4 regions of the Sporosarcina sp. YIM B06819 genome follow, and region 2 is predicted to be linked to each of the others. Evidence: riboswitches for the same ligand, from Rfam matches in the RefSeq annotation. Region 2 holds a riboswitch; each other region holds the start of a gene.

Region 1 (7,855 bases), on a different contig from region 2:
GCCTTGTCAATTAGCTCCAATGCAATTGCGGTATCTTTTTGCCCAGCAATTTCCGAGCTCAATAATACATTTTGTAAAATCGTTCGCCACGGGAACAAAGAAGGATTTTGTGGCATATAACTAATGTGGCCACGCGAGTTGTTAAGCGTGTTGCCATCCAGTATAATCTCGCCATGATCTGGTGGATATAAGCCGCCAATGAGTTGAAATAATGTACTTTTTCCACTGCCAGACGGCCCAACAATGGTTACAAATTCGCCTTCATCGACATGAAAGGATACATCTTTCAGTACGTGATGATTACCGTGAGATTTTGAAATCTGCTGTAATTGTAATTTACCCATTCGATGAATTCCCTCCTTGTCGTTGCCAACGGAATAGCCATTTTTCAATCCATGCAATAACGGCGAAAAAAGTTAAACTTAAAATCATAATTAGTAAAATCGCGACAAACACGCGATCTGTTTTAAAAGAAGATGAGGCTAGTGTCATATAGACACCGATTCCTTTATTGGCACCGAGCCATTCTGAAATGACAGCGCCCATGACGCTATAGGTAGCTGCAATTTTTAAACCGGAAAAGAGAGAGGGAAGGGCATAGGGCCATTGCAACTTCCAAAAAATTTGCCGATTTGTTGCCCCTGTCATTTTCATATAATGCAATAAATCTCGGTCCGTTTGCCGCAAACCATCTAATGCGGCGATGGTAATTGGGAAAAAGCACACGAGTACAATAATAATCACTTTCGGCAACATACCGAATCCGAACCAGATGACGAGCAAAGGTGCCAACACGATAATCGGAATGTTTTGCGATAATATCAGTAACGGATAAAGGGCTTCCTGTAACACGGGTAGACGGAATAGCACTATGGCAACAGCTAGGCCTACGATGACGCCAATCGCATAACCAGTAAGTGTGAGACGGATAGTCGATAAGATATGACCAGAATAATGCGTCCAACCATGAATGACTTCTTGCCATACTTGTGTAGGGACGGGGAGTAACCATGCTGGAATATCAAATAGGTGACCGGCTATTTCCCATAGGATAAGTAAAAGGATGATGACCAATGTTGGTCGCCATCCTTTTTTTAATAAGTGTTTCAACGGTATTTCTCCGTCAATTTGTCCATGGAAGCACCATCTGGCTTATAAAATATTTTTACTTGTGAAATGATACTTAGTGAACCGATTGCAACCATGCGCTCATTCATTTTTTGTACAATAGCGAGTAACTCCGTCAAGTTACCTTCCATTGTCGTTTCTAGTGGTGATACTTGGTAAGGGACTCCAGACTCATCAATGACCGCAATAGCAGCGTCGACGTAAGGAATCACATCTTCTCCATTGGGTGTTTTCGGTATGATTTGAATACTCAACAGTGCGTTTGTCATAGTAACGCCTCCTTATTTGGGTAGAAATTCATTGGTAAAAGCATCTTCTGCGATAAATTCGCCGTCTAGTAAATCATTGTCATTCATCCACTCAGCGTAGTTTTGCCAAGTGCTCAGCTGTTGCTCACCCCAACGCGGTGCGTCGTCTTGGTATCGCGAAGAAATCCATTGCTGGCTTGCTTTGACGAGTTCTTCATCTAGATCAGGAACCGCTTTCGATAAAATCGATGCTGCTTCATCTGGATTGGCAATGGCGAATTCGTAGCCTTGCGTAACGGCCTTAACAAAAGAACGAACAGTGTCTGGGTTGTTGCTAATCATTTTTTCACTTGTCGTAATGACAGGCGTATAATAGTCAAGCTTGTCCGAGAAATCTTTTAAGTACTGCATATTTAGGTCAACTCCACGCAGTTCGGCTTCGATGCCTGTCCAGGCATAGTAAATCCATGCGAAGTCAATATCACGTTCGACTGCTGTGAAGAAGTCAGAATTCCCCATGTTGATAAATTCAACTTGCTCGACATCTGCCTGTTCTTTGTTCATTAATGAAGAAATGACCGCTTGTTCAACGGGAGCACCCCAGCCCCCATAGGTTTTTCCTTCATAATCCTTCGGGGATTCAATGCCGTCTTTCTTCAAAGAAGCAAACCCTGACGTATTATGCTGGAGAATGGCTGCGATGGACACGATAGGAATTTCTTGTGCACGTGCTTCTGTCAGCGATTCTTGTGCGCCAATGCCAAATTGTGCTTTATCTGCTGCTACAAGCTGGTCAGCACCTGCTTCACCAGGTAGCATTATTTCCACATCAAGTCCTTGTTGTTTAAAAAAGCCTTTTTCCTGTGCGACGTACAAGCCAGTATGGTTTGTATTTGGGGTCCAATCGAGTACAAATCGGATTTTTTCTAACTCGCCGTCTTTCTTTGATTCATTGCCAGTATCGGCACTACATGCTGTTAATAAGACACTTAGCATGACGAACAGCCAAACTTTTCTCAACTCTATTCCTCCTCTTAAATTCATAGCAATTACGCGTGAACGGTTGTCGCGGAAATCAATTACGCCATGACGTAAATCCGTACTGAGGTTTTATGTGTATTCTACTGAATAAACGCAAAAATGCGTTCTCCGGGCAACCGAAGAACGCATAAACAATAGACATAGCTAATGAGTATGTTCCCTCCGCTGGTGTCAACCAGATCAGGTTCTAAGGGTCTATACTTTCTGAGTAAATCTCAACCAGCTTGACTGGTCCCCCCACATAATTGGAATCATATGAATTTTTTTTAGTAATACATCTACTACTCTGCCACATTCATGCGAAGGAAGCAAGTACCAAATAAATAGAAGGGGATAAGGAGTAGAAATACTCTATGTAAATCGCGGCACTACTAGGCAAATCCCTAGTCGGATGGGCGTCGTATTATTTTCCACCTTCCGCCGAAAGTGCCCCTTACGCGGGACAGAGATGTGCCGCCCCTCTGTGAATAGTAGTATATCCATTTTTGCTAGATAATATTCCATGGAATAGAAAAAAGGACCAGGTATGTGATGACCCGATCCTTCCGCATTTCATTATTTACGAATCTTCTTAATCTCGTCAGCTACAAACTGTACACTCGTTCCGATGATAACTTGAATACTATGGGATCCGACAATGTTGATGCCAGGTACACCTGTGCTTTTGATCTTCTTTTGATCAACTTTATCCATATCTTTTACTTCGATACGTAAGCGTGTTATACAATTATCGACAGAAGTAACGTTAGCGTCTCCGCCTAGACCGTCATAAATTGTTGCAGCCATACCTGAGTATTTATTGCCCCCAGCTGAAGCAACTGGTCCGTCTTCTTGGATATCCTCATCATCTTCACGACCAGGCGTTTTCAGGTTGAATTTGACGATTAGGAAACGGAAAATCACGTAGTAAATAACTGCAAACACTAAACCTTGGACGATTAACATATAAGGCTGGTTAGCAAGTGGGTTTCTTGAACTTAAGAACATATCGACAAAACCAGCACTAAATCCAAACCCTGATGTCCAATGGAATGAAGCAGCGATAAATAAAGATAGACCTGTTAAAGCAGCATGAACAATATAAAGTGCTGGAGCTAAGAACATAAATGCAAATTCAATTGGTTCAGTAACACCTGTAAAGAATGCAGCAAATCCTGCTGCTATCATCAATGATGCTGTTTGTTTTTTACGTTTTGTTTTTGCAGTATGGTACATAGCAAGAGCAGCAGCTGGTAAACCAAACATCATAATTGGGAAGAAACCAGCTTGGTACATACCCGTAACACCTTTTGTTCCTGTACCTGCCAAGAAGTTAGGGATATCATTAATACCTGCAACGTCAAACCAGAAAACAGAGTTCAATGCATGGTGTAAACCAGTAGGAATTAATAGACGGTTAAAGAAACCGTATAGTCCGGCACCGACAGCGCCTAGTCCACTGATTGCTTCACCGAAACTAACTAATCCAGTATAAACAACCGGCCAGATAAAGAATAGTGCAGCTGAAGCAACGACCATAGAAGCAGCAGTCATAATTGGTACTAAACGTTTACCACTAAAGAATGCTAATGCGGTTGGTAATTGTACTTGACTAAAACGATTGTACATGGCAGCTGCAATAAGACCAGAAATAATACCGATAAATTGGTTAGCAATTTTACCGAAAGCAGCGTTTACTTCGCCTGGATCAATACCGAGTAGCATAGATACTGTACCCGTTGACAGTAATGTTGTGACAACTAGGAATCCGACTAAACCACTTAATGCGGCAGAGCCGTCCTTATCCTTTGACATTCCAAGTGCTACCCCAACTGCAAATAGGATAGACATGTTATCGATAATTGAACCACCTGCTTTAATAAAGAAAGCAGCAGCAGCGTTACCAGCACCCCAACCGTCAGAGTCAATCCAGTACCCAATACCCATTAAAATAGCAGCAGCAGGTAACACGGCTACCGGTAGCATTAATGAACTTCCAAGCCTTTGGAAATATTTCATCATGATAAATCCACCCCTATTCATATTTTTTTAATTAAGTAGTTTAATATAATAGTAATATGATGACGAGTCATGTTGTTTACGGCTTTCGTAGCCGTTCAATATGCAGTGCAATATAGCCTAACTCTTGTTCTGGTAGTTCAACTCCATAATGTGTGACTAATTCCTTGGCGACCTCGACGGCGCAATTGAAGGAAAGCGAAAACTTCTTTTTAATCATAATTAGCATTTCCTCATCCATTGTATGAAGTCCATAATTATTCATTCTTGCTAAGGTAAAGCGGAGATGCGTGATGAGGCGATGGTAGGAAATATCATCCTCTTCAATCGTAATCGTTAAGTGTTTCTTGATCGACTGAACCATGTCTCGAATAATCGTTGTTTGCCGAACTGTGTCGTGTAAATCGCCTCCTTGTGGTTTCATCGTATGGATGTGCAGCGCTATAAAGGCTGCTTCGTCTTCAGGCATTTCTACCTGGCATTTTTCTTTTATATGTTTGAGTGCCCAAAGACCAATTTCAAATTCTCTTCTATAGAAGATTTTGATTTCATGTAACAGCTTATTGTTTAAATGAATCCCATCTCTTACTCTTTCAATGGCAAATGATAGATGATCGGTTAAGACAATATGAATATGTTCGTTTAACTTGGTACCCATATGATTTTCTGCGTATGTAATGATTTCCTCTGAGATGGTAAAGTGCTCTTCAGGAATCCGACTGAGCAGCTGCTGTAATTTGTCGTTTTCTCTCATGACAAAAATCTTTTCGATTTTGTCGGCATTGACGATATCGTTGCGTTTCTTATTGAAAGCGATTCCTGCACCAATCGCAATTTTCTCTCGCTCGTCTTCTAGGACAACAACTGCATTATTATTAAGGATCTTCTTTATCTTCATTTGAAATCACCTCCTTCTATTAATAGATTTAACTTTAAACAGCAGTGAATTCTACAACTATAAAGTAACGAGAGCCTCCAAAGTAGGTACCCAATTCCGTAAATAGCTAAACCTCTGCTGATTAAAGCTAAACCCTCCAGCGGAAGTGTCTTATTTGTTAGAAACAGTCATTAACAACGTTTTCCCCATGATGCCGTCATTTGCATGGACACATTGTACGTTTTTATCACTGCTATTCGTAATAATAATTGGCGTGATAATACTCTTGGCATGTTCACCAATATACACCCAATCGACTTCAATTAATGACTGTCCGAGTGATACTTGATCACCAGTTTCAACCAAAACTTTAAAGCCTTTACCTTGTAAAGAAACTGTTTCCAAGCCGATGTGAATCAAAAGTTCTGTTCCATCAGTTGTACGTAGGGCAATTGCGTGCTTTGTATCTGAAATTAAAACAACAGTTCCGTCAACAGGGGCATGAATATGTCCATTGGTAGGCATGATAGCAACGCCTTCCCCCATCATTTTTTGACTAAAGACTGGATCTGGCACTTGATCGAGTGAAATAATTTCTCCGTTAACAGGTGCAAAAATTTCTAGGTTACGTTTTTTGAATAGTTTTGATAGCATAGCGATTAGCTCCTTCATAGTCATCGGTGTCAAGATTCAAAGGACCTTATTCATTCTATTATGAAATGAAAAGGCGCAGAACATAAAAAGGCATGGAGGTAAATGGGATGGTTAAAAAACTCCATCCGTTGTTTACCACCATGCCTGATCGTATCAGTAACATGTGATCCGCTATTGAAACTCTATTTTGATGATAGCACTAAAAATATAAAAAAGCAATAGGGACGTTAAAAATTTTTCAATATTTAGTTTTTTTGTTGGTAATTAGTTATTCATTGCCGCAAGAATCGTTTTAGACATGGCGTGTGTGGGCATGCTAATAGCGTGTTCAAACTTAAGGAGGTTACTGAATGTATGTCAATAAGTAAAGAACTTCAAAGTCTAAAGGAATTTCAGTGTGAGGATCGTTGTGTGTTGAGCGCCTATGTCAATACGAATCCAGCTGATCCAGATCAGTTAAAAGGTGCATGGAGAATTCATTTGAAAAGTGGTTTGAAACGATTAGAGGAATATATCGTTGCTTCTAAAGATGATGCTGAGCTGCAGGCATTTAAAGAGGTTAAAGAAAAAGTCGTGAAAGAAATTGAGGATCATCAGCATGAATTACACAAGGGTGTCGTTATTTTTGCTTCGGAAAACCCGAGTTTGTGGTCTGTCCATTATGTACAAGTACATGTGCGGACGAGTTTTCATTGGGAAGATCGTCCTATTGTTGAAGAGATGGAGTATATGTATAAAGCATATCCAGAAGCGGGCATTGTTTTGCCGAGCTTTGGGGAAGTGCGGATACTAGATACGGCGATGGGTTTTTTGAATGACGAAATGATTTACGATTTTGAACCAAATCTTCAGGGGTGGGGTGATCGTAAAAGAGTGACAGATGATGACCACCCGGCAATTGGCAGTAGTAAAGTAGATGTAATGGAGCCCCGATTGAAAGAAAACTTGGGACGTTTTTATAAAGGGATGGGTGAGATTGTAGATAAATTGAAGAAGGAACGTGGTTGGAAGGAGATTCACGTGGCAGGTGAAGCGGAACTCGCAAATGCTTTTGCTGCAACTTTACGGGAAAAGCCGGCAAGCTGCGTTCACAAAAATTTGAACAATAGTAAACCTTACGAAGTACTCCATCAAATTTTCGAAAAATAATCGTGTTTTCAAAGAACTAACTTTCTCATTTCATAAGAGAGGGTTAGTTTTTTGTGTACTAGGTTATACGAATTCATTCAACAAGGCAGAACACCCTTCCCACTAGACGAATAACATAGCTATGGGTAGTGAAATGGGCTACGGTTTTATCTATTTTTAAAGAAGGGATGTGTGAGTGATGCAACATTTTTATATAGTTCGCCAGGGTGATACAGTAAATCATATCGCCAAGCGTTGGGAGCTACCTATAAAATCACTAATTGCGGCGAATAATTTGACGCCCCCGTATACACTCTCTATCGGTCAACAATTGTCAATGCCGCCTGGGGTCAATTTGTATCGTGTCCAGTCGGGTGATTCCGTGTATCGGATTGCCCAATATTATGGCATGTCAGTTGCGTTAATTGCCGAAGCAAATAAGTTAATGCCGCCGTATATTCTCCATGTCGGTCAATTATTAAATATTCCGCCTGGAGCTCCATATTATGTAGTGCAATCGGGGGATACATTGAATGATATAGCACGCCGTTTTAATGTGCTAACAGCAGGGCAGAGCAATCCCGAGCTGATTCAGCAAGTGAATGAACTGCCATCGACAACGATTCAAGTGGGGATGAAATTAACGATTCCCTATACTTTTGCAGGTGACTATGGATTTATGGCCTATACATCTAATCGTGGCGGACAGTTTGATATTTGGTTAAAGAATTTACGAACCGGTGAGCAAAAGCAACTTACAAATGCTTTAGGTGATGCTTTG
Region 2 (7,855 bases):
ATAGCCGATTCGCGCTGCGGTAATAGTGATGGTATTTGCTTAACGAGTCCGTCTTTTTGTTGTTTTTCGCCGAGAAGTGCCGTTTGCGCTGCATCCTTCTTGCCTTTCAACTTGTCTACAATTTCACGGTAAGGTTCTGTCTTGAATATTTTCCGCATAATTGCTTCTTTATTTTCTGTATCAGATGTTAGAAACTTGCGGAATTCCCCTTGGGGTAGCATGACAATTTGGCTGAATTGGGCCTGTGTAAAACCAATTAGCTCCTCAGCTTTTCTATCAATTTCAGACACAATTTGCCGATCAACAATTGGTACTTCTCCATCAGCTGTCACTTCATAAAACTCATAACGGGCAGCCGATTTCGTTTTATTACCTTGTTTGATATACGGAATTTGCCGCAGTATACGATACGTTCGGTTATGTATAGCAAACAACAATTCAACCGTTGTCGGTACAGCATCATCCGCAAAATCACTGCGCATCGCTCCACTATCCACTCGGTCTTCGCCACTCGCTTGTCCATATAACGCAAAACAAATCCCATCAAAAATCGTCGTTTTTCCGGCACCCGTTGCACCAGAAATCACAAACAGCCGATTGTCTTCTAGCTCTCTAAAATCAACGACTTCCGTCCCTTTATACGGTCCAAATGCTGTCATTGTTAATTGGATAGGTTTCATTGCGCAAGCCCCTCCTTGTGCATAACTTCGTGAAGCACTTGTGCAAACAGTTCTTCTGTTTCCGCATCCGCCGCTTCACCCTTCATTTCCTCGTAAAATGCTTTAAAAAGTGCCACATCATCCTGTTTTCCATGGTCAATCCGCTGTTCATTCTCTTCATTCCTTAACGGCATAAACATTTTCCGTTCAACATGCATTGCATTCGGATAGACCGACCGAACCTTTTCCATTGGGAATAAAACCGGCGTGTCATCTAGCAACTTAACGAATACATAATCTTCACTAATGGCATGCAATAAAATGTCCTCCATTGTGCCTTCCACTGTCCGCATATCATGCTGGGGTATCAGTTCCCGTTTTTCAACAACCACTTGTCCTTCAGCATCAAGTTCAACAACAAAAAATCCTTTGTTGTGATGTTGTTCTGAAATGGAATATTTCATGGGCGAACCTGCATAGCGAACAGTTTCATTCAACACATAATGCGCCTGATGTAAGTGACCGAGTGCTGTATAATGGAATGGCTCGAATAGATGTGCTGATACATATTCAGCGCCCCCAATAGCTAGCGGACGTTCCGAATCGCTCGTGTTCGCTTCACTTTCTCCGTGAGAAGTCACGAATGCATGTCCAACAAAAACATGACGCGCGTTTTCCTGCAAGTTTGCACAAATACTTTCTGTTACTTTTTTCATTGCATCATTATGATTGGAAATTGTGGCATCATCGTGAAGATGTTTCACAACGGAAGGGTCTGCAAACGGCACTAGGTGGAAATGAACTTCACCGAATTCATCCGACAGAACGACTGGCTCAATGTCCTTCGCCATTTGACCAGCAATATGATAACCGTTAGCCCGCATCAAACCGCTACCGAAGTTCAGCCTCCCCGGGCTATCATGATTGCCGCCGATTGCAAGAACAGGCGTCTTCAATTCTAGTATTATTTTTTCAAGTACCTCATCGAGCAACGCAACTGCCTCAGTTGGCGGTACTGCCCGGTCATACAAATCTCCTGCGATAATAACCGCATCTGGCTTCTCTTCTTTTATCGCTTCAATAAACTGATCCAGCACATAGCGCTGCCCATCTGTCATATAAACTCCTTGAACTAGTTTGCCTAAATGCCAATCCGCCGTATGGAAAAATTTCAATGTCTTGTCCCCTTTCGACCCTCTTTGCTACTACTTTACAGGACTAGGCCGAAAAAATGAATCCATTGCCACTTTTCCTCCTATTTCCATACTAATGGTTGACCTTGTGATTTACATATGCCTATAATGGGGGCAAGTCCAATTGCATAAGATCCACCGCTAGGGGTGCTCTAACAGAGCTGAGAGAGGCATGTGCCTTGACCCTTATAACTTGAACTGGTTAATACCAGCGTAAGGAAGAGGTGCTGACAAGAAATTCTGCCGGTCTATCTTCCGGATATTTTTGACTGTCCACAACCCACTTCTTCTTCAAGGAGTGGGTTTTTAACTTTATTCTTCCAAGTAAAGTTAAAGCCTCCGGCGGATTGATTGGATAAAAATAAAAAGGGAGTGTTTTAGTTATGAAATTTACTGACCGCTTGCTTGAAAAGACCTTACCAATCTGGAGACAGAATCATAGCCATCCATTTGTGCAAGGTATTGGTGATGGGACGCTCGATCCGGATAAATTTAGATTTTATATGGTGCAAGATTACTTGTATTTAATTGACTACGCAAAAGTGTTTGCGATTGGCGCTGTTAAAGCGGACGATTTGGAAACGATGGGCAAGTTTGCAACGCTACTTGATGGTACGTTGAACACCGAAATGGCCCTACACCGAAGCTATGCACAACGATTTGGTATTTCGGTACAAGAACTTGAAGCCGCAAAGCCGTCCCCTATTGTGCTTGCGTACACGCATTATATGTTGCATGTTTGCCAAAATGGGACAGTTGCAGAAGTCATTGCGGCATTGCTTCCTTGTGCGTGGAGTTATTGGGAAATTGGCAAGGAGCTGAATGCTATTCCAGGTGCCAAAGATCATCCGTTATACGGAGATTGGGTCCGCATGTATTCATCAGACGAATTCGGTGAACTCGCTAGTTGGTGCATCGAATTGATGGATAAAGCTGCGGCTGGTAAACCTGAACATGAACTGTTGAAACTCGAAGAAATTTTCCTTAATACGACACGTTTTGAATACATGTTCTGGGATATGGCAAACGACAAACAGATGTGGCCTGGAGAAAAAAGTTTTCATGTTGGCGTTTGACCGTATTTCATTTAATTATCCATCCGCTAGCAACATACTCGATGGACTGTCATTTACCATCCATCCTGGCGAATTCATTTCGATTGTCGGTGTGAGTGGCTCGGGAAAAAGTACGATTTTCCGCCTTGTTACCGGGTTGGATGAACCTACAGCAGGGACCATTTCACTTGCGGACAATCCAGACGGCAATCGCCTTGGAAAAGTAGGCTATATGCCACAACAAGATCTACTTCTACCGTGGCGAACCATTTTAGAAAATGCCTGCCTCCCACTTGAAATCTCAGGGATGGATAAGCAGCCCGCACGTGAACTGGTCCAGCCACTATTGCATGAATTTGGGCTTGCCGGAACAGAAGACCGTTATCCAGCCGAATTATCAGGTGGTATGAAACAGCGTGTAGCTTTTCTACGCGCAGTCTTGTCTGGCAATCCCTTACTACTGTTGGATGAACCTTTTTCAGCACTCGATGCCATCACACGGCTCTCCATGCAGGAATGGTTGATCGACCAATGGAAAAAGCGACAAGTTACGGTTTTATTCATAACCCATGATGTCGAAGAAGCCTTATTTCTATCCGATCGTATTTTTCTATTGAAAAATAAACCGGTCAATTCAATCGAAGAGATCGAAGTACCTCTTGCAAGACGACGAACACGTATTGATTTACATCATCCCGAAATGCTCGAACTGAAAGAGCGGTTGCTTAGTAATCTGCGGAGCGAGGTACACGTATGAAAAATACTTCTTCCCTTATGATTTTCATACTGTTCGTCTGTTTTTGGGAGCTAGGTGCACGCCTTTACGACAAACCGTTCATCCTGCCTTCTCCCATTCAAATCTTAGGTCGGTTTTGGGAGCTAAAGGAAGTATTATTACTGAATCATTTGCCAGCGACTTTGCTAACGATCATCATCGGGCTTATCATTTCAATCGTTGCAGGGTCCATAATAGCAGTGTGGATGTCTGCCAGTCCGGGCGTACGAAAGGCATTCTATCCGATTCTCATCGCATCCCAAATGATTCCCATTATCGCACTTGCACCTATTTTCGTTCTATGGTTCGGCTATACAATTTGGAGCAAGGTCGCTGTCACTGTACTCATCACCTTTTTCCCGATTACAGTGAATACATTTGATGGACTGGCATCCGGAAAAAAAGACATGCAGGAATTATTGTTAACAATGGGTGCTACAAAAAAAGATATTTTCTTGAAATATTCTGTCCCAACTGCTCTTCCTCATTTCTTTTCCGGGTTGAAAGTCGCGGTGACTTTAAGTGTAATTGGGGCAGCTATTGGAGAATGGCTCGGTGCGCAGGCCGGGCTCGGTTACTTTAGCCGTCGCATGATGACACAATTCGATGGCGCGGCAGTGTTCGCGCCGATTCTTGTACTCACGATCGTCGGCATTACTTTATTCATAGGCGTTACCATTATTGAAAATCGCATGTTAAAATGGAGGATAAAAAATTGAAGAAGATCACCTTATTGTTAACCGGCATTGCGCTTATTTTATTGGTTAGCGCGTGCAATAAAGAAGAAACCGAAAAAGTAAGTATTATGCTCGATTGGTATCCAAATGCAGTACATAGCTTCCTCTACGTCGCCGAAGAAAAAGGTTATTTTGCTGATGAAGGTATCGAACTGGATATTCAATTTCCAGCAAATCCGACCGACCCAATCAATCTTGCCGCTGCAGGAAAAGTAACAATGGGTATCACATATCAGCCGGATGTCATTATCGCACGCTCTGAACAGGACATCGGCGTAAAGTCCGTCGGCGTCCTCGTCCGCTCACCATTGAATCATGTTGCTTTTCTAAAAGAGAGTGGCATTGAGCGACCGAAAGATTTGGAAGGGAAAACAGTCGGCTATACTGGCATTCCTTTGAATGAAGCAATGCTTGAGACGATGATGGTTGCTGACGATGCTGACTACAGTAAAGTTAATATGGTAGATGTTGGTTTCGAGCTGAATTCTTCATTGATTTCAAAGAAAACGAACGCTGTCATCGGCGCATATATTAATCACGAAGTACCCTTACTAGAATATGAAGGATTTCCTACGGGCTATATCGACCCGACAGACTTCGGTGTACCTTCCTTTTACGAGCTAGTCGTCGTGACAAGTGATGATACTTGGAAGAAAGAACAGAAAAATATCGCAGCATTTTGGCGCGCAGCTGGAAAAGCTTTTGATGATATGGAAAAGGACCCGGAAGAAGCGCTATCTATTTTGCTAAAACACCAAGACGAAGCCAACTTCCCACTCGTTAAAGAAGTAGAAAAAGAGTCCCTCTCAATTCTTCTGCCGAAAATGAAGTCTCCTAGTACATTTGGTGAACAAGACGAAGAGACATGGAGAGTAACTGCCGATTGGATGAAGGCAACGGGTTTATTGAAAAAGGAAGCGAATCTTGAAGAGATTTTTGTGAATATGAACTAAAAAAAGCAGCTAGGACCTCAATTAAATGTGAGATCCTAGCTACTTTTTATTTCTTCAAACCACTATAAATCATATCCGTATTCCATTGTAGCAATTTGATATACGTGTCGCCATCTTCCCCTGGTGCTCCAAGAGAGTCTGTAAATATCTTGCCATGAATCGGTACTTTCGTTTCTCTTGATACCATCTCCATGCTTCGCGGATCAACGCTTGTTTCTAAAAATAGCGCCGGAACATCTTCCTCATTAATGATCGAGATGATGCTTGTTAGCTGTTCAGGCGTTCCTTCATTATGTGAATTAATTTCCCAAATGAAGGCCGCACGAACATCATACGCTGCAGTGAAATATTTGAAAGCCCCTTCACTCGTTACGAGGATACGCCGTTCTTCCGGAATCTGGCTCATCTTATCCATAATTTCCTCATGAACAACCTCAAGTTGGGCTATATAAGCATCTGCATTCTTAGTATAGCTATCCGCATTTTTAGGATCTACCTTTATTAAGGCATCCCGAACATTTTCTGCATATTTAATACCGTTACGCGCATCAAGCCATGCGTGAGGATCTTCTTCCCCTTTATGTTCCTTTGAATTCAGGAGCATCGGCACAACCCCTTCACTTACACGGAATACGGGTGCATCTTCCCCCGACTTGCCTGCCGTTTCCATCAATTTCGTAAACCAGGCATTACCTTCTTCTAAATTTAACCCGTTGTAAAATACAGCATCCGCATCTGTCGTCAACGCGACATCTGCTGGAAGTGGATCATATTGGTGAGGGTTCGATCCGATCGGTGCAAGACTATGTACCTGGACCAAATCCCCCCCCACATTGTTTACAATATCGTACACAATCGAATACGTAGCAACGACTTGCAATTTATCGCTTTTCTCTTTCGGTGCAGATGTGCCCTGGCCACATGCCGATACAATGGCTGCAATAGCCAGCATTGCAATCAGTAACATACTCTTTTTCATTCAATAACTTCCCCTCTTCATTTAGAATACCGCTTATAAGACGGCTGACTTTTGTCTATTTACTCGAATAGCTCGCAACAATAATCCTTGTTTTGGCGAGAAAATAAAGGCTGCGAAAAACAAAGCCGTGGCAACAAGAACAATCGTTGCACCCGACGCAAGATTATACGTAAAACTCAAGTACAAGCCGATGACCGCTGAAATCGTGCCGCATAATGCCGACAGGAAGATCATCGTGGACAATCGATCTGTCAGTAAATAAGCTGTCGATGCTGGTGTAATGAGCATTGCCACTACTAAAATAATTCCTACAGTCTGTAGCGATGCGACTGTCACAAGCGTCAACAACACCATTAGAAAATAGTGAATCAGCTTGTTCGGAAGACCGTACGCCTGCGACATAATTGGATCAAACGAACTGACGAGCAATTCTTTATAAAACAGAAACACGCTGACCAAGACAATGATGCCGACGATAAGTGTAATCCACATATCCGAAGGTCTAACAGCCAACACATTACCAAACAAAATATGATACAAATCTGTACTGCTTTTCAAGACTGTAATGAGAATAATCCCAACAGCAAATGCAGCTGTAAACATGATACCAATTGAAGAATCATTTTTTATACGGCTATTTTGATTGATAAAGCCGATTCCAATAGCTGTTAAAATACCCGTTGTTACAGCCCCGAAGAAGATATTAATACCCAGCATGAAGGAGATTGCGACACCTGGTAAAACCGCGTGAGAAATCGCATCCCCCATTAACGCCATCCCTCTTAAAATGATAAAACAACCGACAACGCCACTAATGATACCAACCATTACAGATGTAATCAGTGCTTTTTGAAGAAAACCATATTGCATAACCGCTTCGATAAATTGCATCATTTCGCCATCACCTCATCTAAAAAGGACAATTGTCCACCGTACGCACTGACTATATTTTTAGGTGTAAACACTTCTTTCACGCGGCCCTTCGCAATTAACTCTTTGTTTAACAACAGCAGTTCATCAAAATACTTTTCTGCTTTATTCAAATCATGGTGAACAACAATGATTGTTTTCCCGTCATCACGCAACTCTTTTAAAATATTGACAATCATTTCTTCACTCGTTGCATCAATTCCGACAAATGGTTCATCGAGTAAGAACAGGTCTGCTTGTTGCGCAAGGGCTCTGGCCAAGAAAACTCGCTGCTGCTGGCCGCCTGATAACTCGCCAATTTGCCGATTCTGAAACGCGACCATATCTACCTTTTCCAAGCATTTCAACGCCAATTCCTTCTCTTTCCGACCTGGTCTTTTAAAGATGCCAAGTGTCGGATACGTGCCAATCAGTACGGTATCTTTTACTGTAATCGGGAAATCCCAATCGATTGTGCTACGCTGCGGGACATAAGCGATTCGTTTACGCACCTCTTTCAGCGTAGAGCCCAGGATGGTTATATCGCCCTTGTCTTTCGGAATCAAATTGAGTAATGACTTGAGCAAAGTCGACT
Region 3 (7,855 bases), on a different contig from region 2:
CTATTGCTGCCATTTCATCGTCTTGCCCAACATGCACGCCATCTGCATCAATGGCTATTGCTAACTCCACGTCATCATTGACGATAAAGGGTACGTTGAAGTGCCGACAAAGTGTCTGACAAGCTACTGCAAATGCTTGTTTTTCATCTCCAATTAAAGCACCTGGACCTTTTTCCCTTAATTGAAAACAGGTCACGCCACCCTGCAGAGCCGCTTCCAATACTTCTAGTGGCTTAGACGCCCCTGTATTGACGCTACCCATGATGAAATACAATTGTAGTTGTTGCTTAATCAATGAAAACAGTCTCCTTTCGTGTTGCTTCACTCCTTTGTCTATATGCCCAATGATTAGTCGGTCCATGTCCTGCCGTGCCGAGCGTTAAACCGTCAGTAATCGCTGCTTGGATAAACCGTTTGGCATCGACGACTGCTTCAGAAATGGGCATGCCTAGTGCAATCCCAGCGGTGATCGCCGCAGAAAATGTACAGCCGGTGCCGTGTGTATTTTGGGTGTGGATCCATTCGGAGCGAAGGGCAAGGCGTTCGCCATCTGCCGATAAAAATAAATCCTCCGCAAAGTGGACTCCTTGCCGATGACCGCCTTTCATCACGACAGCTCCTGCGCCCAACTGTAAAATACGATTTGCGGCTTCCTCAACATCTACATCCGATTCGATTGTCATGCCCGCTAGCACTTCTGCTTCTGGAATATTAGGTGTGATGACAGAAGCCATTGGAATCAAAAATGTTTTCAACGCATCTACAGCCTCCTCTAATAAAAGGGAAGCACCGCCTTTGGCAATCATAACGGGATCAATAATGAGCGTTGGCGTACTGTAAGATTGCAGCGTTTCTGCCACCGCACGAATGATGTCCGCGGAAAATAGCATGCCGCTTTTCACTGCTCCAACGTTGAAATCGTCTAGTACTGCTCGCATTTGTGCGGTCACGCCCGCCGCCTCAATTGGATAAACCCCGTGTACACCTAGTGTGTTTTGTGCTGTTACAGCCGTTAGTGCAGAGGTGCCGAAGACGCCTAACTCTTGAAATGTCTTCAAGTCAGCTTGAATGCCTGCCCCACCTCCACTATCGGACCCTGCTACTGTTAAAGCGATGGCTGTCATTCCACTTCACCTCCAAGGGCGTTCAAAAACTGAACTTGAAAATCACCAGGGCCTTCAGATTTTTCGGCAGCCCGTTGTCCAGCCCTCTTATAAAAAGTACATGCACTTGCCACCGCATCTATCTGATTTTCATTCGCGACAGCCAAAAATGCACCTGCGACTGCACTTAGTAGGCAGCCGGCACCTGTAATCTTAGCCATCAGTGGATGCCCGCCTCTAATGTGAAGCGTTTTGTTGCCGTCAGTTACAATATCGACTACGCCAGTAACGGCGACGATACAGTGGTGTCTACGTGCCACTTCCTCCGCAAGTGTGGCTAAATCCGCATCTCCCTGACCTGCATCGACGCCTTTTGCTTCCCATTTCACGCCTGCAATGGCGGCTAGTTCTCCTGCATTACAACGGATGAGCGTCACATCGACTTCATCTAAAATCCCTAAAACGGATTCTTTGCGGAATGCGGTTGCTCCAGCCCCGACAGGATCGAGAATGACAGGTTTGCCATATTGATTAGCACTTTTCCCTGCAAGTAGCATTGCTTTTACGGTTTCTCGTTTTAGTGTGCCAATATTTAACACGGTACAAGACGAGATGCTAGCGATTTCAGCCGCTTCCTCTACGGCATCTGCCATAACGGGTGATGCGCCGAGTGCTAGCAGGCCGTTCGCTTGGAAGTTGGCAACGACAATATTGGTGATGCAGTGCACGAGTGGTTGTTCTGTTCGTAATTGTTGGATCATTTGCTCACCACTCCCTCGTATGAGTGAATGGCCCACTGTTGTTTCGTCCAGGCCATTTCCCAGAACTGCCATTCATAATAGCTACTCTTATGGAAATGTTCTTTTAGCTGCTGGCGTCTCTCTGGTGAAACAGCTTCCGCCAGTTCATTCATCCGGGAAATTTGTTCTTGTACAAGCCCTTCAAACCATTCAGAACCGTATGTTTGAATCCATTTATCGTAAACGGGGTGATTCGGTTTAGCGTCTTTTAGTCGTTCGCCAATTTCGTAATACAACCAGTAACAGGGTAGCAACGCAGCAAGGATATCCGCTAAATCACCTTCGTGAGCTACGCGATACATATGCGAAACGTATTGATAGGCTGTCGGTGCAGGCTGAAACGAGGCTTGTTCCTCTTCAGTTACCTTTAGCATGGTGAAAAATGACTTGTGCAAGGACATTTCGGCACTACATGTCTGCTCTGCATGTACCGCAAAACGCTGTGTCGTCTTCAAATTGTTGGCCTTCACAGCACCAAGCGCTTGGATTTTTGCAAAATGGGACAAATAATAAGAATCCTGTTGCACATAAAACTTAAACACATCTAGCGGCAACGTGCCGTCCGCAACTCCTTTGACAAATGGATGGTCAAAGCTTCCTTGCCATAACGCATCACATTCCGACCGTACTTCTTCACAAAACGTCATCCTGCCCACTCCTCGTATCTCTAATTTTGAAAATCTGTGACATCCGCCGAAGGCTTTGGGTCACTATTCGGCGGGGTTTGAATTCCCGCTGAATAAAATTAAAAAGGCCGCCTCCCGATTGCAATCAGGAAGCGGCCCACGATGGTTTGGTCAATAAAAAACAGCGCGGTCCCACTTCCCTACGCTGGTATGATCCAGATCAGGTTCCAAGGGTCCGCATATTTATATGCGTCTCAGCCTTTTACAAGACTCCCCTAGTGGCAAAAAATATTCTATTTTCATCACAACTATAACATGAAATTGATAATTGACAAGATACAAATTATTTTTCGTTACCATTTTAAAATAAGTTTGTTAAACATATTGTTTTTAGAGTATTATGAAACTATTAATAAAGTATAGGGTGATCAATTTGAATGGTGTTCCGATGCTACAAATGACGCTGGCGATGGCAATTTTCGGTTCAATTGGATTCTTCACGGGAAAGACTGGGATTCCTGCGGTGGAATTAGTATTTGTTCGTTGTATTTGCGCCACGCTTTTTTTAAGCTTCTGCTGGATCGTCACAGGTCAACAAAAAGTGGAGGTTTGGAAAAAACGGGAAGTTGTGCAAACGATTATTTGTGGTGTCTTTTTAGTGTTGAATTGGGTGTTTTTATTCAAGGCATTCGAAGAAATGTCCATTACAGTTGCTATCACTCTTTATAATTTAGCACCGATTTTTGTACTAATCATAGGCAGCTTATTTTTGAAAGAAAAGATGACAGTGACAGCATTGCTGGCGATTATCACTTGTTTTCTAGGAAGTGTCTTCATTATCGGTATACGAAGTTTCACTTCGCTGACAGAATTCGTTGGTTCGGGTTTTGGCTGGGCTATTCTTTCAGCTGTGTGCTATGCAATGACGATGTTAATTGGGAAAGAGATTACGGGGCTAAGTGCGTATGCAATGACGTTTGTTCAAACTTCGATTGGCATTTTGATGTTATTTCCGTTTATGAACTTCACTGTATTCGTAGGGTTAAGCGATTCAAACTGGCTATACATCATTGGGACGGGCTTAATACATACGGGATTTGTTTATTATTTGTTTTTCAATAGCCTCCGGAAATTAGCAACAGTTGTCATCTCTGCCTTGGTATTTGTCGACCCGGTTGTTGCCATTTTACTTGATACGATTATTTTAGATTTCCATCCTTCTGGTCTGCAAACTATGGGCATCTTTCTTATTTTCGGAGGGATTGTCTATACAATTATCGGAGGAGAAAGTAAAACAGTTTGAATTTTGCCCCCATGTTTAACTGAGGATAAAGTACCTCACACTTATCATGAGGGAGGTGAATCCGGTGCTTTTTGAAATAAAAACCGTTGTGCATCAGGAAGATGTTATTTCATTCACATGGAATGATGTTGGAGGAATCTATCATGTTTATAAGGACGAGGAGCATGTATACGAGGGGACTGTACCGGAGTTTAGTGATGGTGATATTAAGCATGCAAAGCTCTTTACATATGCGATTGAGCGCGTAGAAAATGGGGAAGTTGTCGATGTGATTGCGTTGCAAACATCGGCGTTTGCTGAACAGAAGAATAAGGACAACCCACTTCAATCACTTGTCATGACAACGATTGTTGCAAAGACGCAAATCGCCTTGTCGTGGGAGGAAATGAGTGAAGTTGAGGACTATGACGTGTTTCGTAATGATATGTATCTGACAACGGTCAACAATAATTGTTACGTGGACCGGGATATTTCGTTGGATGAAACCTACCGTTATACGATTCGCTCAAAGCGTACACTAGCCCAGTCGGAAGATCGATTTAATGTCAGTAAGTCCATATTTTCAACTGCTTTTGGTCTAGTCAATCCGGCTTCGTCGAAAGAAAAGGCGGCGGTCGAGGTGTTTGAAATGTCGAAATGGATTGCTAAGCCGCGAGAATTGTTGGTGCCAGTTCAAGATCGGATACGCCGCCCGAATGTGGATAGATGGCAATTCCGCTATACAACTTTTTTGGCAGATCGATGGGTGACGAATCCGAATGTATTGGCGTGGAACCATTATTTTAAAGGGGATGACAGAGGGTTTGATGTGCATGGAGAAGGTTTTCGAACCCGTGTCCATATTGAGCTTGCATATGATCAGATTGGCACTCCGTTGACGTTCACGAAAGCTGTTGGACCGACGATTGCTTATAATCGTTTGAAGCAATTTCGTGAACAAGCAACCGCCTCTCATGAGGGTATTGTCTTGAAGCGTTTGGATCATAAGCAAGAGGAATCTGGATTTTTTATCACACATGCAGTCGGTAATCCTCTCACACCTGCACCGAAAATAGACTATGAAGTGCAGGCGGTACTGCGGCAAGATGGTACGTTTGATATGACCGGCTACCATGACCAAGCACCGCATCACGAAGTTTATATGATACGTGGAGAAGGCAATGAGTGGCTGCCGATTCACCAGGCAGAAAGTAAAGGCCTCGCCTGGATGTCACCAGTTATCGCCTGGCAATACTGGCGTTGTTCGAGTTTTGGATGAAGAACTATGGACTGTCAGTGGAAAAGCTGGACTGTCATGGCAAATGTTTAAACCGTAAGAGCAACGTCAAGAATTGTCATGGCAAATCGCCAAACTGATAGTGTAATGTCACAAAACTAGTACGCCAACTTTTAGTTGGCGAGCCAACCTCTTTGACAATGCTAATTCTCTTTGATAAAGTTTCCTTGAATTCGAGATAGTTTTATTGTATCTAAAATAGGGGGCTATTAGATGAAACATATATTCAAACAAGGAACGAATGCTTCGAAGCCGGTGTTGCTAATGCTTCATGGTACAGGTGGGACGGAAAATGATTTATTACCACTTGCCGATTTAATCGACCCGGAAGCCTCGGTATTAAGTGTTCGAGGGAATGTCCTTGAAAACGGTATGCCGCGCTTTTTCCGTAGATTAGCAGAAGGTGTTTTCGATGAGGAAGATTTAATTTTCCGTACGAAGGAATTGAACGAATTTCTTATTGAAGCTGCAGCAGAATATGGTTTTGATAGGACTAATATCATTGCAGTCGGTTATTCGAACGGGGCAAACATTGCGGCAAGCTTGTTGTTCCATTATGCAGGTGCTTTGAGAGGTGCGATTCTCCACCATCCGATGGTGCCAAGACGTGGTATTGATTTACCAGATTTAGCTGGAGTTCAGGTGTTTATTGCCGCAGGGAAAAATGATCCGATGTGTCCGGCGAAAGAGTCGGAGGATTTGGATGAGTTGCTAACGGGTGTAGGAGCGGAAACGGCTATCCATTGGGAGATGAATGGCCATTCGTTGACGCGTACAGAAGTCGATGCGGCGTCAGAATGGTATAACGCGAAGTTTGGAAATTAAAAGTACAAAAGAAACGGTGAATAATTTATGGGTTACTTATACAGACTGTTTGGCAAGATGACGGAAAAGGAGATGGGCAAGACGACAAACGTAAAAACAGCAATCGTCTATTACAGCTCGGGCGGTACAAACTATCAGTTGGCGCAATGGGCAGCGGAAGCAGCAAAAGAAGCAGGTTCTGAAGTAAGATTAGTGAAAGTAGCAGAAACAGCTCCGCAAGCTGTCATTGATGCAACGCCAAACTGGAAAGCGAATGTTGAAGCAACAAAAGACGTTCCTGTTGCGACAGGTGACGATCTTGAGTGGGCAGACGCGATCATCTTTAGCGTACCGACGCGTTTCGGAAACGTTGCTAGCCAATTCCAAGCCTTCGTGGATACATTGGGTGGCTATTGGTACCAAGGCAAGCTTGCCAATAAAGCGGTAAGTGCAATGACTTCTGCTGGAAATCCACACGGTGGACAAGAAGCAACCATCCTATCTCTTTACACAACGATGTACCATTGGGGCGCAGTTGTTGCAGCACCAGGATTCACAGATCCAGCTACATTTGCAGCTGGCGGCAATCCATATGGAACTAGCGTAACAGTTGGTCAAGATGGAAAAATTATCGAGGACGAAGTGGCGATTAAAGCGGCTGTTCATCACCAAGCGAAACGGACAGTAAAAGTTGCCGAAGCGATGACACATTTCAACGCGTAATACATGGAAAGCCGACCTGTGATGGGTTGGCTTTTTGAGTTTAGCTATAATTCATTCAAAGTAAAAAAGTTCACAAAATGATCTGTATATGATAGACTACAATTAAGTTAATAGATTCGGTTTGAGCTAATGAGAGACCTGACGACATTATTGCGAATATGCAGTGGTGTGTTCAGGTCTCTTTTTCATGGAAAAATTACAAAAGGGAGAAGATGAATATGGGTACATTTTCAGCTTTAGAGAGACAATCTACGTTTGAAAAAATGGCAGGTGAGCCATTCGATTTACTCGTCATTGGCGGGGGAATTACGGGTGCAGGTATTGCTTTAGACGCGGCAACGCGTGGATTGAAGGTGGCACTTGTGGAGATGCAGGATTTTGCATCTGGTACGTCAAGTCGTTCGACTAAATTGGTGCATGGCGGATTGCGCTATTTGAAGCAGTTTGAAATTAAGGAAGTGGCGGAGCTCGGCAAAGAGCGGGCGATTGTGTACGAAAACGGTCCTCATGTGACAACGCCTGAATGGATGCTACTACCGTTTCATAAAGGGGGTACTTTCGGTAAGCTATCGACGTCATTAGGACTACGAGTCTATGACTTTTTAGCAGGCGTGAAGAAGCGGGAGCGTAGAACGATGCTGTCACTAGAAGAGACAGTTCGTAAAGTGCCGATTGTCAAAAAGGATGGCTTACTCGGTGGCGGTGTCTATGTGGAATACCGCACGGACGATGCGCGTTTGACGATAGAAGTGATCAAGTCGGCGGCGGAAAATGGTGCAGTCATTACGAATTATGCTAAGGCGGCGCAGTTTATTTACGACGAAAAAAAGCAAGTAGTGGGTGCTGATATAAAAGATATGCTGACGGACAAAACCGTGTCTGTTCAGGCAAAAACAGTTGTTAATGCGACGGGGCCATGGGTGGATGATGTACGAGAAATTGACGGGTCTAAGAGCGAGAAGCACTTGGTTTTATCCAAAGGGGTCCACTTGGTATTTGACCAATCTGCTTTCCCTTTACAGCAGGCAGTCTATTTCGATACACCTGACAAACGCATGGTATTTGCGATTCCGCGGGATGGCAAAACGTATGTAGGGACGACGGATACATTTTACGATGCAAGCCGTGCGACGATCAAGATTACGGCAGAGGATCGTGCGTATGTCATGGGCGCGATTCACTATATGTTCCCGGAGTTACAAATTACTGAAAAAGATATT
Region 4 (7,855 bases), on a different contig from region 2:
TCCTCTTCAGATAATTTCAAAGCAGCTTCTTCGCGCCACTCATTAAGTACAAATGCAAATTCCTTCAGCTCATCCGATTCCATAAGCTCTTGCCATATATCCTCATTCGCTTTTGCCAGTGTTTGCTGAATATTCAACATCACTGTCGAGAACCTTGCGCTAAGCGTAGTCGTTTCCCCTTGGAGAATTAATGCTTTTTTATCTGTTGTATTAGCTGCTAGGAAACAGCCAATAACAGCACCTGCTTGTGACATGTTTAGCGCCACATCTTTTATCGAATCGATAAGATTTGCCACTTCGTTTGCCGCAACAGCTGACACTGGAATTTGAAATGCACGAGCTGCTTCTTCTAATGAACTGAGCTTTTCCTTCACATCATCCAGGTGCGTGCGCAATTGTGGCGACTCACTTCCACCTTCGAAAAATACATCCAGATCCCATACTTCAGAATACGTTTGTTGTGTCAACATTATTTCCCCCTTGGACCGTTCTAAATTTTCTAAAAACACCCTTTTATTATAACATGAAACTTCGGCAGAAATTAATCAATTGCGCCTTGGCGTAATTGTGTCCAAATTTCGAATTGCGCCCGCAGGACGCGGCGTTCTTAGTCTGAGTTCCCCTAATCAGCAGGGGGCTTCTGCTGATTCAAGTTAAATTGTGACGGAAACTTCATACTTTCTTTCGCAAGCTCGGCCTTTCCTATGTATACTATTCAATAGGAGGATTTGAATATGTATAGAATTATGATGATGACCCTTTCGCTCATTGCAGTTGTCCTTGTCAATGTAGCAGCAAATAGTACAACTTTTAACGGAAACACAACCGTAGAAATCGCAAATAGGTTACCAGTGCTTTTTATGCCAGCAGGATATACCTTTGCACTGTGGGCAATCATTTATGTGTTGCTCGGCTTCTGGCTGTACGGCTTTAGACACAATAACCTCAATGCTAACCAGACAATACAAAATTGGAGGGCTACCCTGTTTGTAGCTAGTTGTCTGCTCCATATCGTATGGCTTCTGCTTTGGCATTACGGCTTCTTTAATTGGACAATTGTCTTTATGGCACTACTACTTGCCGTGCTACTGGGCATTTATTTTTCCTATCCAAAGAAAGACAACCAATTGTTCGGCAGAATTCCGATTGCCATTAACCTTGGTTGGATTTTTGTAGTGACTATTGCTAATGTCAGTTATGTCCTGACACTACATGAATGGTCTGGTTGGGGACTAAGTGATCCATTATGGACAGTCATTTATTTGACCTTCGCTACTGCGATTGCATTCCATTTCCTATACCATCATGCTGATATAGCGCTCAGCAGTGTCTTCATGTGGGCATTTATAGGGATTGCAGTGAAAAACGGTGTGGATGAATTATTTGTTTCAGCTGCAGCACTGTTTCTAACAGCAGCCATTGCCGCCGTTATTTTTTTCAAAAGAAAACAGCTAACATCCGCTAAATAGAAAAATCGCCGTTCCTCCTTTGAGAAGAACGGCGATTTTTATTTAGGTTGAAGTAGACGTGGTGCTGATGTGAATAATAACGAGGCGACGATGGCTGATATGATAATTGCAGGAATCATATAACTGCCATTGTATACAAGTGAGTAAAGCCAAACCGGTTGCCCTTCGGGTGCATACGAACCAAAGAACACTATTCCCCCTATGAAATGGATGAGGTAGCGGAGTAATCCACCGATAATCGTCCCGACAACTATCGCCGTGACCATCGACCCTTTATTACTTTTCGCTTTGCTACTCAACAGCCAACCAAGTGTAACCGCCGCGACGCCAACCAGTGCGTAAGCTACAAAATAATCGAGTGTGGCTTGTATTGGATTCAAAATATAGCCACCCATTAGAGCCTGTAAAGAACCGGATACAAATCCCGTCAACATACCACCAAGAATCCCCCACCGAAATGCCATGACGATAATCGGCAACATTGACAATGTAACCGAGCCACCTTGTGGCATTTTGAAGCCGATTTGATCGAGCACAAATGAAATTGCCCCTAAAATGGCTACTTCTAATAAAAACTGCAGACGTTTACGATCCAAATTTCTTCCTCCTTCTAGTTGGCGTAGGAATGTGGGCATAAAAAAAGACATCCCGGATAGAATGGGACATCATAAATATGACGATTACCATCCACATCCCTACGCAAGAATAATCTTACAGGTTCGAAGGGTCAGGACAAATCGTCCAATCTCAGCCAAAATAGGCCCCCCTTGTGGTTCGAGTTATTCAATTATCTAGTTCATTGTATAAGATAGTGAATCTTTAAGCAAGATAATTAACAGGTATACTAATTAACCTAGTATAATTGATGGACAACGGAGGGATTCCTTTGCAAAATAATAAACTATTGGCTTCCTTATGCTATTTCAGTGTTTTTTTAGCCCCTTTACTTCTACCAGTCATTATTTATTTTGTTACTGATGACCGAGAAATTAAATTTCATGCTAAACGATCTCTTGTATCACATCTTGTTCCTGTTGTATTACTAATTGCAGGATTAATTATTTTTTCTTTTTCAATGTTTTCTTTTACAACCCGCATAAGTGGCATGTCCGGTGAAGACTTGGGGTTTGGTTTTTGGCAGCTAACCCCCTTTCTTTTCATGTTAATCTATGGGCTGCTGTTCATTATCATTGTGATTTGGAATGTCATTCAGGGCGTCAAGGTATTAAAATAAGGTTTAACACACTTGAAACACGGGAATTGACTAACAAATATTGTTCTTAGGAGTAGGATGAATTTGAATCTTGGTAAATTAGTTAAAACAGCTATTAAAGTCGCACCTATTGTCTATCCAATTGTACGAAAAATACTTACCAATAAGAAAAGTACAGATGTGAGGATTCCCAAAAAGTAATTCACCAACCTGCAAACTTTAAAATGGTTTGCAGGCTTTTTTCCGCGTTGCAATATGATATAGTGTAATATAGAAAAAACGAACGGCAGAAAGGATTTGTGCATAATGATTGCAAAAACTGAACAGGATATCGAAGCGTTAAAAAAAATCGGCAAAATCGTTGCGGAAATCCGCGAAGCACTCAAAGCAGCGACTGTTCCAGGTAAAACAACAAAGGAAATTGATGAACTCGGTGGACGTCTCTTTGAAGAAAAAGGTGCCGTTTCTGCACCAATCGATCAATACGATTTCCCTGGTTATACATGCATCAGTGTCAACAATGAAGTTGCCCATGGCATCCCAGGCGCTCGCGTTATTCAGGACGGCGACCTCGTCAATATTGACGTCTCTGGCTCTTACGGCGGCTATTTTGCCGACACAGGTATCTCTTTTGTTGTTGGAACACCTGATGAAAAAAAACAACAGCTTTGCGACGTGGCAAAAAGTGCCTTCGAGCTCGCTATGAAAAATGTCAAAGCAGGTTCTAGTCTTAATAGAATCGGTAAAGCTGTGGAGCGCGAAGCAAAAAATCACGGACTGACAGTTATTAAAAATTTAACGGGTCACGGCATTGGTAAATCTCTCCATGAAGAACCCCAACATATTTTAAACTATTTTGACCCATCCGATAAAACACTGCTAAAAGAAGGTATGGTTTTAGCTGTTGAGCCTTTCATCTCACAGAAAGCTGAGCATATTATCGAATTAGGTGACGGTTGGACATTCGTCACACCTGATAATTCCCTCGTTGCTCAAATCGAGCACACAGTAATTGTCACAAAAGGAGCACCAATTATTTTAACTGAAATCTAATCCGACAAAAGGGCTCCCCTCTGAATCCATACCGATTCACAGGAGAGCCCTTTTTCATTATTTCTTTTTAACATTGCCAACCGTCTTCGAGTTACCTTCTGTCAGCTGACCTTTATACCATACTTTCTGAACTGTTTTAATACCTTTAGTCAGTTTACGATAATCACGTTCTTCTGCATAGGACAACAACGTTAACACTTCTCCGTCTTCGCCTGCCCGTCCTGTTCGACCCGAACGGTGTAAGTATTGCTCAATCGTATGAGGCACGTCTACGTGGATAACATGCGTTAACCCTTCGATATCCAACCCACGTGCTGCAAGATCCGTCGCGATTAGTACACGTAACTCACCTTTACGGAAACTGTCCAATGTTTGCTGTCTCTCGAATTTCTTCATTTCGGAATGAAGAACCGCAATTGGTGCCTCGTTGTACTTGAGCTTCATTTCTTTCATCCGAAGCTGATCGACATTATTAATAAAGGCAAGAGCACGGATTCCTTTTAAATGAGAAATTCCTCGTAAGACGTCCGTCTTATCTCGTACATCGGTCTTCGCAAATGAATGGACGACTTTACCCGATTTCGGCATTTCTTCAGCACCGACTTGAATACGAACAGGATTATTCATAAATTTACTGGCAACTACTTCGATTTCCTCTGTAATAGTCGCAGATACAGCAATGACTTGTCTGTCTGGATTTGCTGCTTCAATCATATTTTTGACAACTACACGGTGATCACGTGATAGGAGCTGATCTCCTTCGTCCAGTACAATATGACGAATATCATACATTTTCAATTTCTTTACTTTCACAAGCTCAGCTAAACGACCTGGTGTTCCAACAACAATCGTCGGCTTTTTTTTCAAATGCTCAATTTGGCGTTGCATATTAGCCCCACCAATTAGTTGAGTAACAGTGACTCCTGTTCCTTCAACCCATTCCCTAATGACATTAACGATTTGCATCGACAGCTCCTGTGATGGCGTCATAATCAATGCTTGCGTCTGTTTTTTATCGCCATCCACCAATTGTAAAATCGGCAAGACAAAAGCCAATGTCTTACCCGAACCTGTCGGTGACTCCGCAACGATATCTTTACCTGCCAACATCTCTGGAATCAATTTTGTTTGGATTGGCATTTCGTGCTCGAACTTCCACTTATTTTTGAACTGATCATCCATTTTTTCTAAGAAGGACATTCTTATCCCCACCTTCACTCTAGTCTTTTCAGTGTATCACATCTGCCCGTACTAATGATAAAAACGCCTAGAAGCAACGATTCGCCTCCAGACGTCTTATTTACTTTTTAACGGTATGGCCACATCTTTCAATCGCCGTTTCTGCAAGAACAAGTAGCGAATCAATGCACTCATCGCCAAGGCCAAGTTCCTGTCGAACAACCGATAATTCTGTACAGCCAAGAATTACTTTATCACACCCTGCTTGATCCATCGCACCTTTAATGATGAACCACTTCTCACTATTAGCCGGTTTTCCCGCCTTCACATCATCATAAATGAGTGACATGACGACAGACTGAATATGCGCATCAGGTATAATCGGTGTCATCCCGTACCGTTCACAGGCCGATTGATATACGCCCGTTGTAATCGTTCCCGTTGTCCCTAAAATACCCACACGCTTGGCGCCGCCTTGTGCAGCCCTGGCCGCAGTCTCCCCAATCATATCGATAACAGGAAGATTTGTTCCCTCCTCGATTTGTCCAAAAAAGGAGTGCGCTGTATTGCAAGGAATAGCTAGAATTTCTGCGCCTGCCACCGTCAGCCGTTGTGCATCTGATAGGATAACCGGCACTGGATCCTCTTCACTTTCCCCTAATATAAAAGCTGTACGATCGGGAATATGTGGATTATTGGTAATGATCATATCTACATGATCTTGGTCTTTTTCTGCCTCTGTCAAGCGGACAATCATTTCGCCTATCAACATTGTAGCAAGTGGCCCCACGCCACCGATGATACCTAACGTTTTCTTTTCCATATACTTGTCAAAACCTTCACTTATAAATTTCCTTCATCAATTGCGCCTTGGCGTAATTGCGTCGGGATTTTGAATTGGGGCCTACAGGAAGTAGGTCATGCAGTCGTTGCCGCAGGACGCGGCGATTTTAGACTGCGTTCTTAAATTAACTCCCCTCAAAATCCCTGACATCCGCCGGAGGCTTGACAAGGAGAAATTGAACTTCATTTCTCCCCAATCAGCAGGGAGTTTGAGCTTCCAGCTGATTCAAGTCAAGTCATTGCTGATTTGGTTTCTTACGCAGACGCTTCACCATCGGAATGACCTTTTCTAAGATGTTATACATCAACGGTTTATATACTTTGTCAATCTCTCCAATATACTCAGTTGGACCGTCTTTATCACAAAAACTTTTTTTGAAAATATACAATCCATCCGACACTTCAAAAAAACCACCGAAATCATATTGGGTAGCACCCATTTCGATACCCCATTTTATCATTTCATAATTCATAATGTGATTGGGATTCAAATTCCGTTTGACATTCGTACTTCCAGCGTACAGATAGTACATTTTGCCGTGGTAATTGATAGTCAATGCCCCCGCTAAAATGTCTTCCTCATGATAAGCAATATAAACTCTTGCTTCTTCATATGAATCACGGATTTTCTTGAAATAGTCCACTGAGCGCGTCGTTATATTATTGCGTTCCGACATCGTTCGATACGTCTCATAAAACAGTTCAATATCTTCATCGCTACGCGAATAACGAACCTGGACACCTTTTTTCTCAGCACCTCTAATTGTACTGCGTCCCTTTTTCGAAAACTTCATCATAATACTTTCTTCATCGTGATCCTCCAAATAGAGGATCATGTTCTTGCGTGGTTGAATGAGTTTTTCCTGCTCGTCGTCTTTCGAAGTTAAATGAAAGCCTGCGTTTTTATAAAGAGCATACAGCTCGTCCGAATAGGTAATCTCCGGATCGAACTTTAGCATGATAGCTTTATACTTTTTCGCTACTTCATCTACTTCTTTTAACAGCTTCTGAACAAGTGCCAAATCCGTGACGTCGCACACCGGTCCTCTTGTTGCATAGAGCATGGAATAACCGCCCGGCAATCTTTTTATAAGAATGGACAGCGCGGCGATAATTTTGCCGTCTTGTTCAAGATAGACACACTCATTTCCCCAATCGTCCTTCACTTCTGCCCACAAACGATCTTGCATCATGGAACCGTATGGTGAATTGCGGACGAAGTCATCGTACCTCCCCACATCTGCTAGATTCGATTTATCAAGTACAGCCATTACCAGTACCTCCAGTTGCAAACCTTGTCAGCCACGTATATGCGGCGTTTTGCTTAGTCCTTTAATTTGAAATGCGTTTCAAAACGTTTGTAGTAATCTTTGTAAAATGAATTCAACTTAAATTTCCGAATAAAACTAAGATCCGCGGGATAATACAATGTTCGCTCTGCCTGTCCTTTGGCAAACCGATCAATGACCTGGGCTTTCAGTTCTTCATCCATCGTATATTTAATAAGCAAGTCTTTTGGTACACCGTGCCATAGTCGACTGTTCGAACCGTATTCAACGGGTAAGTCACTGTTGTTAACCCGGTCTTCCACAAGGTATTTCGCCATATTATAGCCATTCGTAGTGACAAAATAGCTACTTCTTCCCTGTCTAATATTCAATTCAAATATTTTATATTTGCCATCGCGTCTATCATATTTCAAATCGATATTTGCATAACCGCGGAAGTTGATAGCTTCAAGAAATTTTTTATATTGTGCATAGATCTCTTGATTTTCTTCCCCGATAATACCTACATAGTTGCCGATAAGAATAGGTGTATAATCTTCAAGCACAACTCGTCCAAGGCACATCATGCGTACTTTGCCGTTTTGATCGACATAGGCGTTAAGGACGCGCATAACAGTATCGTTACCAGGGATATAATCTTGAATAATAAGTGAATCTGTATAACTCGATGAATAGATTTTACGAATAGCATCTGTAAATGCTGCTTTATCATGCAGCACATACGCTTTCTTTTTCCCTTCGAATTGCGCATTGAAATACGTCATGCTATCCGAAGGTTTGACAACGACTGGAAAACCGAACGGTAAATC

The links. A riboswitch is a leader RNA that binds a small molecule or an ion and turns the genes downstream of it on or off. The one in region 2 is predicted to bind thiamine pyrophosphate.
Region 1: linked by a shared signal. The riboswitch ahead of R2B72_RS13675 (ABC transporter substrate-binding protein) and the one ahead of tenA (thiaminase II) in region 2 are both predicted to bind thiamine pyrophosphate.
Region 3: linked by a shared signal. The riboswitch ahead of tenA (thiaminase II) and the one ahead of tenA (thiaminase II) in region 2 are both predicted to bind thiamine pyrophosphate.
Region 4: linked by a shared signal. The riboswitch ahead of thiT (energy-coupled thiamine transporter ThiT) and the one ahead of tenA (thiaminase II) in region 2 are both predicted to bind thiamine pyrophosphate.

What each region holds. Positions count from the first base shown of each region.
Region 1 is NZ_JAWLIQ010000020.1:5,287-13,141, forward strand. It holds gene R2B72_RS13660 (ABC transporter ATP-binding protein) at 1-344, opposite strand, end outside; gene R2B72_RS13665 (ABC transporter permease) at 337-1,110, opposite strand; gene R2B72_RS13670 (MTH1187 family thiamine-binding protein) at 1,107-1,397, opposite strand; gene R2B72_RS13675 (ABC transporter substrate-binding protein) at 1,410-2,420, opposite strand; TPP riboswitch at 2,558-2,666, opposite strand; gene nagE (N-acetylglucosamine-specific PTS transporter subunit IIBC) at 2,973-4,418, opposite strand; gene R2B72_RS13685 (PRD domain-containing protein) at 4,495-5,313, opposite strand; gene R2B72_RS13690 (PTS glucose transporter subunit IIA) at 5,464-5,946, opposite strand; gene R2B72_RS13695 (VLRF1 family aeRF1-type release factor) at 6,301-7,095, shown strand; gene R2B72_RS13700 (LysM peptidoglycan-binding domain-containing protein) at 7,274-7,855, shown strand, end outside.
Region 2 is NZ_JAWLIQ010000001.1:91,410-99,264, reverse strand. It holds gene R2B72_RS00540 (AAA family ATPase) at 1-680, opposite strand, end outside; gene R2B72_RS00535 (exonuclease SbcCD subunit D) at 677-1,834, opposite strand; TPP riboswitch at 1,986-2,089, shown strand; gene tenA (thiaminase II) at 2,236-2,928, shown strand; gene R2B72_RS00525 (ABC transporter ATP-binding protein) at 2,915-3,664, shown strand; gene R2B72_RS00520 (ABC transporter permease) at 3,661-4,401, shown strand; gene R2B72_RS00515 (ABC transporter substrate-binding protein) at 4,383-5,372, shown strand; gene R2B72_RS00510 (metal ABC transporter substrate-binding protein) at 5,419-6,351, opposite strand; gene R2B72_RS00505 (metal ABC transporter permease) at 6,385-7,242, opposite strand; gene R2B72_RS00500 (metal ABC transporter ATP-binding protein) at 7,242-7,855, opposite strand, start outside.
Region 3 is NZ_JAWLIQ010000011.1:117,857-125,711, reverse strand. It holds gene thiE (thiamine phosphate synthase) at 1-295, opposite strand, end outside; gene thiD (bifunctional hydroxymethylpyrimidine kinase/phosphomethylpyrimidine kinase) at 288-1,124, opposite strand; gene thiM (hydroxyethylthiazole kinase) at 1,121-1,864, opposite strand; gene tenA (thiaminase II) at 1,861-2,550, opposite strand; TPP riboswitch at 2,710-2,816, opposite strand; gene R2B72_RS09300 (DMT family transporter) at 2,954-3,832, shown strand; gene R2B72_RS09295 (DUF3238 domain-containing protein) at 3,897-5,090, shown strand; gene R2B72_RS09290 (alpha/beta hydrolase) at 5,322-5,933, shown strand; gene wrbA (NAD(P)H:quinone oxidoreductase) at 5,961-6,635, shown strand; gene R2B72_RS09280 (glycerol-3-phosphate dehydrogenase/oxidase) at 6,854-7,855, shown strand, end outside.
Region 4 is NZ_JAWLIQ010000013.1:87,967-95,821, reverse strand. It holds gene R2B72_RS10515 (M3 family oligoendopeptidase) at 1-467, opposite strand, end outside; gene R2B72_RS10510 (tryptophan-rich sensory protein) at 735-1,469, shown strand; gene thiT (energy-coupled thiamine transporter ThiT) at 1,508-2,065, opposite strand; TPP riboswitch at 2,145-2,247, opposite strand; gene R2B72_RS10500 (DUF4870 domain-containing protein) at 2,356-2,703, shown strand; gene R2B72_RS10495 (hypothetical protein) at 2,767-2,883, shown strand; gene map (type I methionyl aminopeptidase) at 2,989-3,735, shown strand; gene R2B72_RS10485 (DEAD/DEAH box helicase) at 3,793-4,935, opposite strand; gene R2B72_RS10480 (aspartate/glutamate racemase family protein) at 5,036-5,737, opposite strand; gene R2B72_RS10475 (lipid II:glycine glycyltransferase FemX) at 5,994-7,028, opposite strand; gene R2B72_RS10470 (ATP-grasp domain-containing protein) at 7,082-7,855, opposite strand, start outside.